DNA from 3 places in the Solibacillus sp. FSL R7-0668 genome. Region 3 is predicted to be linked to each of the others. Evidence: riboswitches for the same ligand, from Rfam matches in the RefSeq annotation. Region 3 holds a riboswitch; each other region holds the start of a gene.

Region 1 (4,194 bases), 1.6 Mb from region 3:
ATACATCGATGTAGTACTACAAGGTAGAAATGTTAGATATAACTTTTTGTTTTTGTTAGCTTTTTCCTAAAATCAGAACCCATTATTGATGAATGTACTGATACAGGGATTTGAGATCTTAAATGCTCAGAATGATTCTCTAAATCACGAAGAAGTTTTTGCAGTTCTCGTTTAGGCGTTTCTAATTTTTTTAAGATTATTATCATTAAAATAAAGTAATCTATGATGGTGTTAAATGTAATGTTAGCTATTTTAGTCTCACTTTCGATATAGGCAGTTAAGCGACCAGGGGGGGTTGTTTTTTTGAAGCGGCAATCAAACACGACACCATTATGTGCAACGGCATTTCGTAGTTCCTTTAAAAGAAAAATGATATCTTCAGGAATTCTGCCATTCTGATTATGTGAGGTTGTATGAACACCGAGTACTTCTGAGATTTCAATACGATATTTTATTCTGTAGTGTGTAATTTCAAGATTTCTAACAGTCGTTTATAACTTGCAAAAATAGCCTTTTTTGGCTCATCACCATAAGTCGGGGATGACAAAATCAATGCCCTGTTTCCAATCGTAATCGAAGGAACAGATGGGCATCATTTCGATAACCAAATCCACGTCTTTTGATGAGTTTAATTTTATTATTTGTGCCTTCCATAATGCCATTCGAGAAGGGTGAATAAATGGTATGAATCATCGCTTCTTCTCGTACAATCACGGTCTTAGCGATTTTTGCAACGACACCACAAGGATGAAATTGATAACGTTTTAAGAATGGTATTATATCGATATTCTCAAACATAAATTTCGGAGGTTATTATGAGCTCGTGTTCATTCATCGCAACAAATTTTGAAATGCCTAAAATAGAGTCCAAGGAAAAGCATATTACAGTGAAAGAAGCTATTGAATTAAAAATAAAACCTCATGAGTTGATGCCCTGGGAGAAGATGGACCCGAATGCTCAAGTACTAATTGCTGAAAATGAAGAGGATCTAAATGAGTTAACGATTACAAAGGACTGTTACTATAATGTAAGCGAATATACAAACTATCCATTCATCTATCAAGTAGATTTTAGCTATTCAGAATCAAGAGCAAAGCAATTATTAGATTACTTAACGAGCAATATAAAAGTAGATCAAATAATCGAGCTGTGGCGAGTATGGATTGGTGATGATGCGCAAAATATCCCATATAGTAGGCTCACTTATAACGAGTTAACGCTAGGTTATCTGTTACAACTGTACAATTGGAACGATGAAAACTATAAACAACAGTATTGCTTAGTAATAGAAAAATAAAAGATAAAGCACCGAAATGAACGTTTGGACACGTATCAAAAATCGCATAGCCTTTTACTATAATCATATCTACCCCAAATGCAAATTCTCCCCTGCACACAGCCAGGTCCTGTATAATAAATAGAAAAGTGAAGATAGGATTTGGGAAAATGTCAAAGCAACAAAAATTAGAAAGAAAGATATTATGGATATCCCTGAGTACAGGTTTGTTTTTTGTGATTTTTGAATTTATGATTGCGATTTATACGAAATCACAGTCTGTGCTGATGGATGCTGCCTATGATGCATCCGAATTATTAATGATTGGTTTGACTTTATTTTTAATCCCTTTGTTTCATCGACCTGTTTCTGAAAAGCATCCTTTTGGTTATGGGCAAATCGAATCGTTTTTAGTCATTATTAAGGGCTTTATGCTTCTCGCGGTAACATTGGGGCTGTCTGCGAATAGTGTAGAAATTGCATTATCTGGAGGAAATATTGTTGATGGTAAGCTGGTGTCAATTTTCCAATTTATAATTGCAATTGCCAGTTTAGCGGTACTTTATTTTATGATGCGCATTAATCGCTCATTGTCTTCACCAATTATTAATTTAGAGATTTATGGTTGGAAAATTGATGTCGTATACAGTATTGGGATGGGTGTTGCCTTCTTTGCCTCTACGTTCTTAGAAGGGACAAAGCTAGCCTTTATTTCACCTTATTTTGACCAAATTATTGCGGTATTCATTATTTTATTTATGCTGCCGGAAGCTTTAAAAATGCTAGTACGTGCAATTAAAGACGTATTTTTATTCTCGCCTGAAAAAGAAGTGATGGAGAAAGTAAAAGAGATTAGTGAAAATGTATTACAAGACACCGATTTACATGCCGTCTTTTATGATGTGACTCGTACGGGAAGAAGAATGTGGATATCGATTTACTTTGCGGTGAAAAAAGACTATTTACATGTTGAAACATTGGGAAATATAACGAATCAAATCAATGCTGAACTAGCAGAGCAGTTTGATAATTGTATATGTGAATTAGTTTTGGCGAAAAAAGAGTAATCGAAAAGTGACGAATCCACCATTGACATCCAAAGTAGCAGTTGATAGTATGGGATAAAATTGAATAGCATTATTGCGGGGGGACTCTTTGGAGTTGAGAAGGTTAAAACCTGACTCTTTGAACCTGTCAGTTAACACTGGTGTAGGGAAGCGATTCATTATATTTTTAAGCAATAGCTGAATTGTGCTTTCCTATTTATTTTTATTGAATAGGAGAGCACTTTTTTTTGTTCTAATGAACTCAAATATAAAACCCCAGTCTTAATATCTATTCATTTGAAGGAAGAATTCAAATAGAAGGGTGAAGGTAAAATGGTGAGTAAGCAAGCGATTCAAAGTGAAATGATACAGGCAGTTGAAACGGTAAAACGAACAAATCCAATGGCAGGTTCAATTACGAATACGGTGACCATTAATTTTGTGGCAAATGCGCAGCTTGCTGTTGGGGGATCTGCCGCGATGGTGTACTTACCAGATGAAGCCGAGTTTTTAGCGGGTGCAGGTGGAGCAACTTATATCAATGTCGGCACATTATTTCCGATTTATGAGGAAACGTTACCCTGTGCCGCAAAGGTATTGCACGAAACGGGTAAGCCATGGGTGTTAGACCCTGTTGCGGTGGGGATTGGCTCTCTTCGGACGCAGCTATTACAACAATTTAAGGACTATAAACCAACCATTATCCGAGGAAATGCTTCTGAAATCATTGCACTAGCAGGCTTATGGGAGCTAGACGGGGGAACAGCTGAATCCAATGTGCGAGGTGTAGATTCTACGGATTCGGTCAATGCCGCGAAAACAGCCGCGATTGCACTTGCGAAGTGGACAGGTGGCGCTGTTGCAGTGTCTGGTGAAACGGATTTGATAACAGATGGTAAGTTGATGGCAATTTCCTATGGAGGTTCGCATTTTATGGAGAAAATTACAGGTGCAGGCTGCTCGCTAGGTGGCGTTGTCGCGGTGTACGCAACAGCATCATCCCCATTTATTGCGGCACTTACGGCGACTGCGGTATACAATGTAGCCGCAAAACGCGCGGAGCTGAAGGTGGATGGCCCTGGTAGCTTCCAAGTACAGTTTTTAGATGAATTATATAAAGCAACACCTGAAGAAATCGCAAACAATCCATTTGAAATTGAGGAGATTTAATCGATGAATACATTAATAGCAGTTGCGATTGCGCCTTTTGGTGTAGGCAATGAGCTTGCACAGGAAGTAGCCGAGGTCGTAAAAATTATTCGAGAATCAGGATTACCAAATCGAACGACCGCGATGTTTACAGAAATAGAAGGTGAATGGGATGAAGTAATGGCCGTGGTTAAGCAAGCAACCTTTGTCCTCGCTGAAAAGGGCATTCGAACAGAGGTTGTTTTAAAGGCAGATATTCGCCCAGGCCATGTCAATACAATCAATTCAAAAATCGATAAAGTAAACGATATTTTAGGAGGATAATATGAATACTGTTCAAAAAGTAGATATCTCAGCCTATTTAGTAATAGGACCCGAAAATACAAAAGGTCGCTCGGTTGCGGCAATCATTCAAGATGCAATTGAGTCGGGCTTTACATGCATTCAAATTCGCTCAAAGGTTGCGGCTGCGCGAGAATTAATCGAGCTCACACGTCAAGCAGCAGATGTGATTGAAAAGGCTGGCAAATCTCAGCACGTTACATTAGTTGTTAATGACCGATTAGATGTCGTTTTAGCCGCAAGAAAGCAAGGGATTAAAGTGGACGGCATTCATGTCGGGCAATCAGATATTCCGGTAGCTGTTTGTCGCGAATATTTAGGGGAGGATGCCATTGTCGGCTTATCTGCTCGCACAGATGAATTGTTAGAATATATAAAAA
Region 2 (4,194 bases), 1.8 Mb from region 3:
TCAACCTTCCCTGTTGCAGCGAGCTTTAATGGATCATTTGTATCTGCGGGCATTTGAATTTCCACATCCAAGCCTTGCTCCTCAAAATAACCCTTTTCCTTTGCTACATAAAGTGCCGAGTGTACCGCGTTTGGATACCAATCTAGCATGATTGATAGTTTCTCTAATTCGGATTGTTCATTTTCAGATCCTGCTTTATCATTGCTACAGCCCACTAACATCATAGCAAGCAACAGCACACTAACAAGCCATTTCCAACTTTTCATTTTCTGTTTCTCCTTTAATTATCATATTTCCATTTTCTAAGAACCATTCGCTCGATCCATGTGGCCAAAGCAAATAGTAGAATTCCTAAAATCGTTAATAATGTAATCGCTGCAAAAACACCTTCTGCATTCAAATTTCCTGACATTCTTCGGCTATAATAGCCAAGTCCCTCACTTGCACCTAGCCACTCGCCAATCGTTGCCCCGACTAATGCAAAGACAATCGCCATTTTAAAGCCTGAGAAAAAGGACGGCAATGCCATCGGAATATGTAGCTTTAGAAAAATTTGCTTACGGGTCGCACCCATCGAGCGAAATAACTCAATATAATCTTTATCGCACGCTCTTAACCCATCATAGGTACTCACGACAATCGGGAAAAATGAAATAAGCACCGTTACAGCTACCTTACTCCAAATTGAATAGCCAAACCAAAGAACAAAGATCGGTGAAAGGGCAATGATTGGAATCATTTGCGAAATGATGACAGCCGGATACATCACTTTTTCGACCGACTTAAAACAAAACATCGCCATCGCAAGAGACACACCTAGTAGAACCGTTATGACAAAACCGATGAAAAATTCGATGGTCGTGGCCTTTAAGTGCACGAAAAATAAGACGTGCCAATTGTCGATGATTGTCTGCAAAACCCCTGTTGGAGCTGGGATAATAAAGCTCGGAACCATCCCTTGCCTCACGAGAACTTCAAAGATAACAAGCATACTCATCAAAAACAGGAGGAATAAAGCGTACTGTTGAAACCATCTGCTAATCCATTTCACTAGAAATCTTCCTTTCTAGCATTCTTCTTAGAGCAATCCCCGTTTCCGAATAACTCATTTCATTCATGCGAGGTCTTGGCAAATTAACAGTGATTTCCTCTATGCTTTTATCTTGATGCAATATGATAATGCGATCGCTTAATAAAATCGCTTCCTCTAAATCATGGGTAATAAAGAGCACCGTTTTCTTTAGTTGCTGCCACATCGACAAGAGCCAAGTTTGCATTTCCTTTTTCGTAAAGGTATCCAACGCGCCAAAGGGTTCATCCAGTAATAGCACCTCTTTGCCTGTTAAAAGCGCTCTTAAAAATGCTGCACGCTGTCTCATGCCACCTGATAATTCCTTTGGATAGGCATGTACATAATCCTTTAAGCCCACCCGCTCCAGCCAGACAATCGCTTGTTCTTTTGTGAGCATAGCATTGTTTTGAATTTCTGCTGCAATCATGACATTTTCCAAAATGGTGCGCCATGGTAAGAGCAAATCCTTTTGTGGCATAAACCCAACATCACCCGGGGCTATTTGGCGATTATCCATCAGAATTTGCCCCTCATCTGGTGTCAGTAGTCCCGTCATCAATTTAAAAATAGTGCTTTTCCCTGTCCCACTTCTACCAATGATTGATACGAATTCTCCCTGCTTGATATCCAAATTCAGATTCGTGAAGACAGGCGGGGCGTCCTGCTCAAAAGCATAGGTTACGTGCTGTATGCTAATTACCATTTTTATCACCTACTCAACCAAACTAAATCGGCCAATCCTGTTTGTGATAGTTCATATCCCAAAATAAATACTCGTACTTCGATGTCATTTGGAAATGCTTTTCTAATTGGGCAAGCTCTCGTTCAGGCTTGCCATCCGCTAGTTCGTCCATGACATCAATTAACCATTTTGCACCATTGCCAAATTCCTCTGAATCATAGGTTTTAATCCATTTCGCATAAGGGTTATTCGCTAAATCATGACCGTACTGCGCTCTTAACAGCTTGCCAATTTCCCAATAATCCCATGCACAAGGTAAAAGACATGCTACTACTTCTGCTAAACTACCGCTCTGTGCAGCATTTAACATATAATTTGTATAGGCTAGGTTGGCAGGTGTTGGCTCAGTCGCCTCTAAATCTTGCGCCGTAATCCCAAATTCAGCTGCAAATTGGCGATGCAAATCCATTTCAAAATGGAGGGTGTCATTTAAGATGGCTGCAAATTTCGCCATCATGTCAAGATCTGTCGATTTCACAGAGGCAATAGCGAATAGCTTGGCATACTCCATTAAATACACATAATCTTGCTTCATGTATTGGATAAATTGCTCCTTATCAAGTGTCCCCTTTCCAAGCTCCTGTACAAATGGGTGTTGATGATTCGCCTCCCAAATAGGCTGTACATTTCTAAAAAGTCGATCTGTAAATTTTTCTGTTTTTACTTGCATGATGTGTTCCTCCTTATTCTTAACCAATAATTATCAAAATAAAAACCACTTCCTCAAATCGGAAATGGTTTCGTTGCATATGTGATCTATCCATACACGCGAAACTACTTCCCTACGCTAGTCCTAACTAGATCCGGTTCAAAGGGTGCTTCTCAGCCAATGGCGCCCCCAGTAGTTTAACAATCTATTCAATTTCTTAGACAAATAAAAAACCCACTCATTTTCGTGAGTGGGGAATGTATACGTATCCTATCAACATGCCTCACTTCCCTACGCTAGTCCTAACTAGATCCGGTTCAAAGGGTGCTTCTCAGCCAAATGGCGCCCCTAGTGTTATCAGTGCTATTTAATTTATCTCTATCATATCATGGTGTTTATTTTATGCAAGTTGTTTTGAAAAAATAGTACTTTTTTCCATGATGTTATTACTCGCGATGGTAGTCGTTATAGACATCTCTTTTCGAAAGCCCGCGCAATTTCGCGACTTCTTTAATTGCCTCTTTAGAAGATACTTGAGTTTCTTCTATTATATAGTTTACATGTTGCTCTAATGTCAGGTCTGTCCAATAATTGTCTTCTTCTTCAATTTCACCCGAGGTATTCCCTTCAACAACGACACAAAACTCACCGCGAATTTCATTGGTGCTTGCCCATTCAATGGCTTCTTCGATCGAACCACGTAAAAATTCTTCAAATTTCTTCGTTAATTCCCGCGCTAATGTTATTTGACGATTGCCAAGAACAAGATGCAAATCCTTTAATGTCTCTTTTAAACGATGCGGTGCTTCATAAAATAAAAGTGTTTCTTCTCGCTTGCTTAATTTTTCAAGCTGTTCACGACGGTCCTTTTTATTACGATTTAAAAAACCAAAGAAATAAAAGGGCTGCGGTGTAATCCCTGATGCAATCAGTGCGGTTAATGCAGCATTCGCTCCTGGGATGGGGACAACAGCAAAATCTTCTGCAATTGCCTTTGCTGCAATATCTGCTCCTGGATCTGATATACAAGGCAATCCTGCATCACTAACAAGCGCGACCGATTTCCCTTCACGCAAAAGTGCTAATAATTTTTCGCCACCTACTTCTAAGTTATGCTCATGATAACTTATTAGCGGCGTTTGAATATCAAAATAGTTACAAAGTTTTCTCGTATTACGTGTATCCTCTGCTGCAATGATATCCACTTCTTTTAAAATACGTAGTGCACGCATTGTCATATCTTCTAAATTGCCAATCGGCGTTGCCACTAAATATAAGCAACTACCCTGTTCATGCTGGCTACTTTTCTGCGATTTCATCATGCACCCTCCTCATATATTCGAGCTTTTTTGCCCGTGTTAATTGTTTAAAGGCATATTCTGCTGACATTGCTTGCTGTTTCGTATCAAATGTTTCATAGTACACACATTTTACCGGGCCACGTGCACGTGTATATTTCGCACCCTTGCCTGCATTATGCGCGGTTATTCGCTTTTCTAAATTATTCGTATACCCCGCATACAGCGAGGCATCCCTACATTCCAGCACATAAAAATAATGCTCAGTTTTCGTCGCCATATAATAACGCCCTCACTTCTGGCGTGTATTCATTATTGTCTTCATATACATAAAGCGGAGGTAACACTTTCAAATCGGGCTTACCATCTTTCATTGCCTCAATCAACAGTGTATTCGCTTCCTTACCACGCTTCGGATAGACAAATTGAATAC
Region 3 (4,194 bases):
ACCGACTAAAATCGCCGCTAAAATGGACACACCTACCATAATAGCTGTTTGGAAAATCGCTGTTATGATTTCGGCCTGGTATTGAATGAGTACCTCAGGCATTTAGCGCCCCTCCTTCATCAATTCTTGCACAAATGTTTGTGGATTGGCATCGATTTTTGGTACTCCGGTTGGCACGATTGATACAGTTTCAAATACTTCACCATCCGCTAACACACATACACGCTGACAAATGCTTTTTATAACATCCATTTCATGACTGACAATAACTATCGTCACACCTAGCGTTCGATTAATTGTTTCCAGTACAGCCAATATTTCTGCTGTCGTTGTTGGATCCAGTGAGGAAGTTGGTTCATCACATAACAAAATTTGTGGCTTCGTCGCTAAAGCACGCGCAATCGCCACACGCTGTTTTTGACCACCACTTAATTGCGCCGGATATTGGCTAGCCATCGTTTCTAAGCCGACAAATTGTAAGCATTCTTTAACGCGAGCGCTTCGTTCATTTTTATTGAATTCTGCAAGTTCTAATGCAATTTCAATATTTTCAAAAACGGTTTTATTGGCCAATAAATTAAAATGCTGAAAAATCATACCAATTGATTTTCGAGCAATGCGCAGCTGCTTTTGCGAACTTGTCGTTAAATTTTGATTGGCAACTACGACATCACCACTTGTCGGTACTTCAAGTAAATTCATCACTCGTAAAAGTGTAGACTTGCCCGCACCACTAGGACCTATTAAGCCAAATATTTCACCACTATTTACTGTAAGGGAAATGTTATGTATAGCTTTGAAATGGTCATATTGCTTACTAACATTGCAAAGTTTAATCATTGATGCGCCTCCTAGTCGTTCAAAAAGCTGTCACAATGTTTTTTAGTATACTTCATTTAGCAGTTAGGTGAAAGAAGTTTTGAGCATTCTATTCAAAAAAATAATAAATTTGTGCTAATTTAGTAAATAAAAAACGCGTTAGCAAAAATATATTTAGCCAACGCATTCTAGCAAAATTAATGTTTCTAGCACTTAACTTGATCCAGTGTAATAGCGATTGTTTCTTATAATCACTGACATCGGCATTCATCCTCTAGAAGACATGTTTAATTTTATTCAGTCGGGGCAAAAAACACTCAAATTAACAATTATTTCCGACGGTAATTAAAACTCATTAATTCTGGTAAAGTAAGATTTAGTCTGTTTTTTCGAAATATCCCCCCTAAATCTAGATTGAATAAGTAAAAAAAACCCTTCTACCAATCACGTTAATACTCAAATCAATTGAAATTGCATTAAAGCCCGCTCAAAACCATCTTTATTTGAATCGTTCCTAAATCTTATATCTTTAAAATTAAGCAAGAAAGCAACCAGTAATCTTAGTGACCTCTTTAATATCTTTAATCAAGTATCCATTGAAATATAATCCCATTCTTCATCTCGATGCCCTATTATCCAAAACAATCCTCTACGTCTTTCTATGACAATGCTTTCATTCATATTTGCTGGAGCTTCTTGTCCTTGTATTCGACTATTTACACAAGCCCAGTGCAATCGATAAATTTTGTCTGCTTCATCTAATATCTTTTCCTTGTTAAGCATTGTAGTTGTGCTATAAAATTGCTCGAATGATTCACAGCTTGAAACAACCTGGATTGCATATTGGCAGTTGCAAATATCATCTGGAAAATCGAGTGTATCAACAAGCCCTAACGCCCAAATAAGTACCCAGTAGGCTTCATATTGCCAAGAAATATTACTTGCTTCTTGCTCACTCGGTTCTTCTACTTGTAAAAAGTTTCGTTCATTGTCCGTAAGATAATCTTCCACTCCATATTTTTGCAACATCGTCATAAAGAAGTCTTTCGATTTATGTATATCTCCTCCTTGATTGACATCACAAGCATATTGAATAACAATTAACAACGCTACAGCTCTTTTAGCGATATGTTCCTGAGTCTTAAACTGATATTGTGCTAGTGGTAGGAGCTGTGGTAGTGATGGAATAAAAGGGATTTCATGTTCTCTTAAATAATTAATTGATTTGTTTTTTCTTTGCTCCCCTTCTTCTGAGGTAACTTCAGATCCCATTATCTTTCTCGTACAACTATGAGGTCTGAAATTAGCAGGTCCTGACTTCCCATCAGGATAAACAATAACAAGACCTTGTTGATCTAACAACATACCGTTTGGTAAAAAGCCAATCCCACCTATTTTTGAGAGTAGATTCGTAAATAACTGCAGTTGAGCTTCATTCATATCTTTCTCCACTTCAATTGCAATCATCGTATTTAACACAGATATTTGCGTTAAAACTCGTCCTTTAAGGTGCTCATCTTCAAATGGGATTTCATCATAAAAACCCATCATCCCGGGTATATTTTTCTCGAAATAATCTGGGTCTGTATCTTCTGAACTAACCCGTATCGTCATCTTATCTTTGTTAAAAAACCCTTTGGACTGAATTTTGTATTCCTTTTCAGTACTCTTAATTCGAAAGCCTTTTGCGAAAACAGCTAAAATCTCATTTCCAATATCGTCAATATTATTCTTAGAAGCGTATATTGTGAAATAATTCAAACTCAACTCTCCTTTTGGTATTGCATTTATATTGTAAAATCAAGCTTTAAAAAAATCCAAAATAAAGGGTATTATACCATGAATATACAATAGATGTGTAAAAAGTTGAAGAAGTTGTATTTAGACTTCGAAAACTAAAGAATCGCATATTAATACAATGCTACAATTAGCCTTCCCTGTACTCATTTACTTTATTGGAAAAATGAAAACCTTAAAAGTGGAGTTAGTTGCAGTCCATACACAGCACGTACAACAGGGCGAAAGGCATTCGTGTGATAGAAGCCGCAACTCATCTAATCAAGCATAGTTAGGCCAAAAAATCTTTTATGATCCCTTAGACAAAAGTATGAAATTTTAGAAATTTATTTACATTCTTAATATTGGTAAGTTATACTGATGGCACATAAAAAAACTACATACCGTTTTTCTGCACTAGGGGTGCCCACTTTGGCTGAGATGCGAGCAATGGCTCCGATCCCTTATAACTCGATCAGGATAATACCTGCGTGAGGAAGTGTGGTGACTTTCCGTTTGCTTAAAATTGGATAAGTGGCTGCATCTTCACGGATGTGGTCTTTTTTTATGACAATTTTTCGGGAGGTTTTTTACTATGCAATGCAGTTCAAGCTCTATTGTCGGATTTCGTTTTTCACTTTATCCAATGACCAATGATTTTATTTCGGTAATTACAAAAGCGCTTCAAGAAACGGATACTTCAAATGTATGGATGCACACGGATGACGTATCTACTGTGATTCGTGGGAAACAAGTGCATGTGTTTAATGTGGCAAAAGCACTCACATTACACGTAGCTAAAACGGGTGAACATATAGCATTATCTGGAACCTTTTCTGCTGGTTGTCCAGGTGATACTGCAGGGGATGTCTTTTTGGATAAAGGCGATGAAGTAGCCAATACCGATACGACGAAGCAATACATTTCATCTCAATTTGCGCTTTATCCGTTGAATAATCCTGATTATATGAATGTGATTTATAGAGAAATAGATCGAGCAAAAGCACATGGTGTTTACAATGAGTCGATGCATTATGCAAGCGGGATTCACGGAGACATACATGAGGTGTTTGATTTTTACGAGCAATCGTTTACACATGCTCGATCAGATGAACATCAACATCTTGTCATGACAGTTTCAATGAGCATTAATAGTCCTTCTCACGGAGGTCTTTAAGATGCTGAAATCATGGAAACTTAAAGAAATTGTACTGATGTCATTATTTTCGGTTGTGTTTGGTATTGTATATTTACTGTTTTTACATGCAGGGAATATTTGGGCAGGGTTTATCGGTCCGATTGCGTATGAATGGATTTTTGGTATTTGGTTTATCGTCTCAATTATATGCATGTATATTATTCGAAAACCTGGTGCAGCAGTCGTTTCTGAAACAATCGCTGCAACAATCGAGGTTTTATTGGGCAATGCAGTTGGTCCACGTTTAATTCTTTCAGGTGTTATTCAAGGCTTAGGGGCAGAAGCTGTTTTTGCCGCAACACGTTACAAACGCTTTGATTTATGGGTATTAATGTTGGCTGGAATTGGCTCAGCCGTTTTCAGCTTTGTATATGGATACTTTTTAGGTGGATTTGTCGTGT

The links. A riboswitch is a leader RNA that binds a small molecule or an ion and turns the genes downstream of it on or off. The one in region 3 is predicted to bind thiamine pyrophosphate.
Region 1: another riboswitch for thiamine pyrophosphate. It lies ahead of thiM (hydroxyethylthiazole kinase); the one in region 3 lies ahead of MKX47_RS08890 (YkoF family thiamine/hydroxymethylpyrimidine-binding protein).
Region 2: another riboswitch for thiamine pyrophosphate. It lies ahead of tenA (thiaminase II); the one in region 3 lies ahead of MKX47_RS08890 (YkoF family thiamine/hydroxymethylpyrimidine-binding protein).

Annotation. Positions count from the first base shown of each region.
Region 1 is NZ_JBBOUU010000001.1:3,428,115-3,432,308, reverse strand. It holds partial or broken gene MKX47_RS17190 (transposase) at 550-771, opposite strand; gene MKX47_RS17185 (magnesium transporter) at 816-1,298, shown strand; gene MKX47_RS17180 (cation transporter) at 1,448-2,344, shown strand; TPP riboswitch at 2,412-2,511, shown strand; gene thiM (hydroxyethylthiazole kinase) at 2,657-3,493, shown strand; gene MKX47_RS17170 (MTH1187 family thiamine-binding protein) at 3,497-3,796, shown strand; gene thiE (thiamine phosphate synthase) at 3,798-4,194, shown strand, end outside.
Region 2 is NZ_JBBOUU010000001.1:69,273-73,466, reverse strand. It holds gene MKX47_RS00335 (ABC transporter substrate-binding protein) at 1-266, opposite strand, end outside; gene MKX47_RS00330 (ABC transporter permease) at 281-955, opposite strand; gene MKX47_RS00325 (ABC transporter ATP-binding protein) at 1,038-1,775, opposite strand; gene tenA (thiaminase II) at 1,798-2,484, opposite strand; TPP riboswitch at 2,577-2,664, opposite strand; TPP riboswitch at 2,735-2,823, opposite strand; gene rsmI (16S rRNA (cytidine(1402)-2'-O)-methyltransferase) at 2,910-3,782, opposite strand; gene MKX47_RS00310 (GIY-YIG nuclease family protein) at 3,763-4,041, opposite strand; gene MKX47_RS00305 (tRNA1(Val) (adenine(37)-N6)-methyltransferase) at 4,025-4,194, opposite strand, start outside.
Region 3 is NZ_JBBOUU010000001.1:1,835,457-1,839,650, reverse strand. It holds gene MKX47_RS08905 (methionine ABC transporter permease) at 1-102, opposite strand, end outside; gene MKX47_RS08900 (methionine ABC transporter ATP-binding protein) at 103-840, opposite strand; gene MKX47_RS08895 (DUF4272 domain-containing protein) at 1,405-2,580, opposite strand; TPP riboswitch at 3,005-3,110, shown strand; gene MKX47_RS08890 (YkoF family thiamine/hydroxymethylpyrimidine-binding protein) at 3,191-3,772, shown strand; gene MKX47_RS08885 (ECF transporter S component) at 3,774-4,194, shown strand, end outside.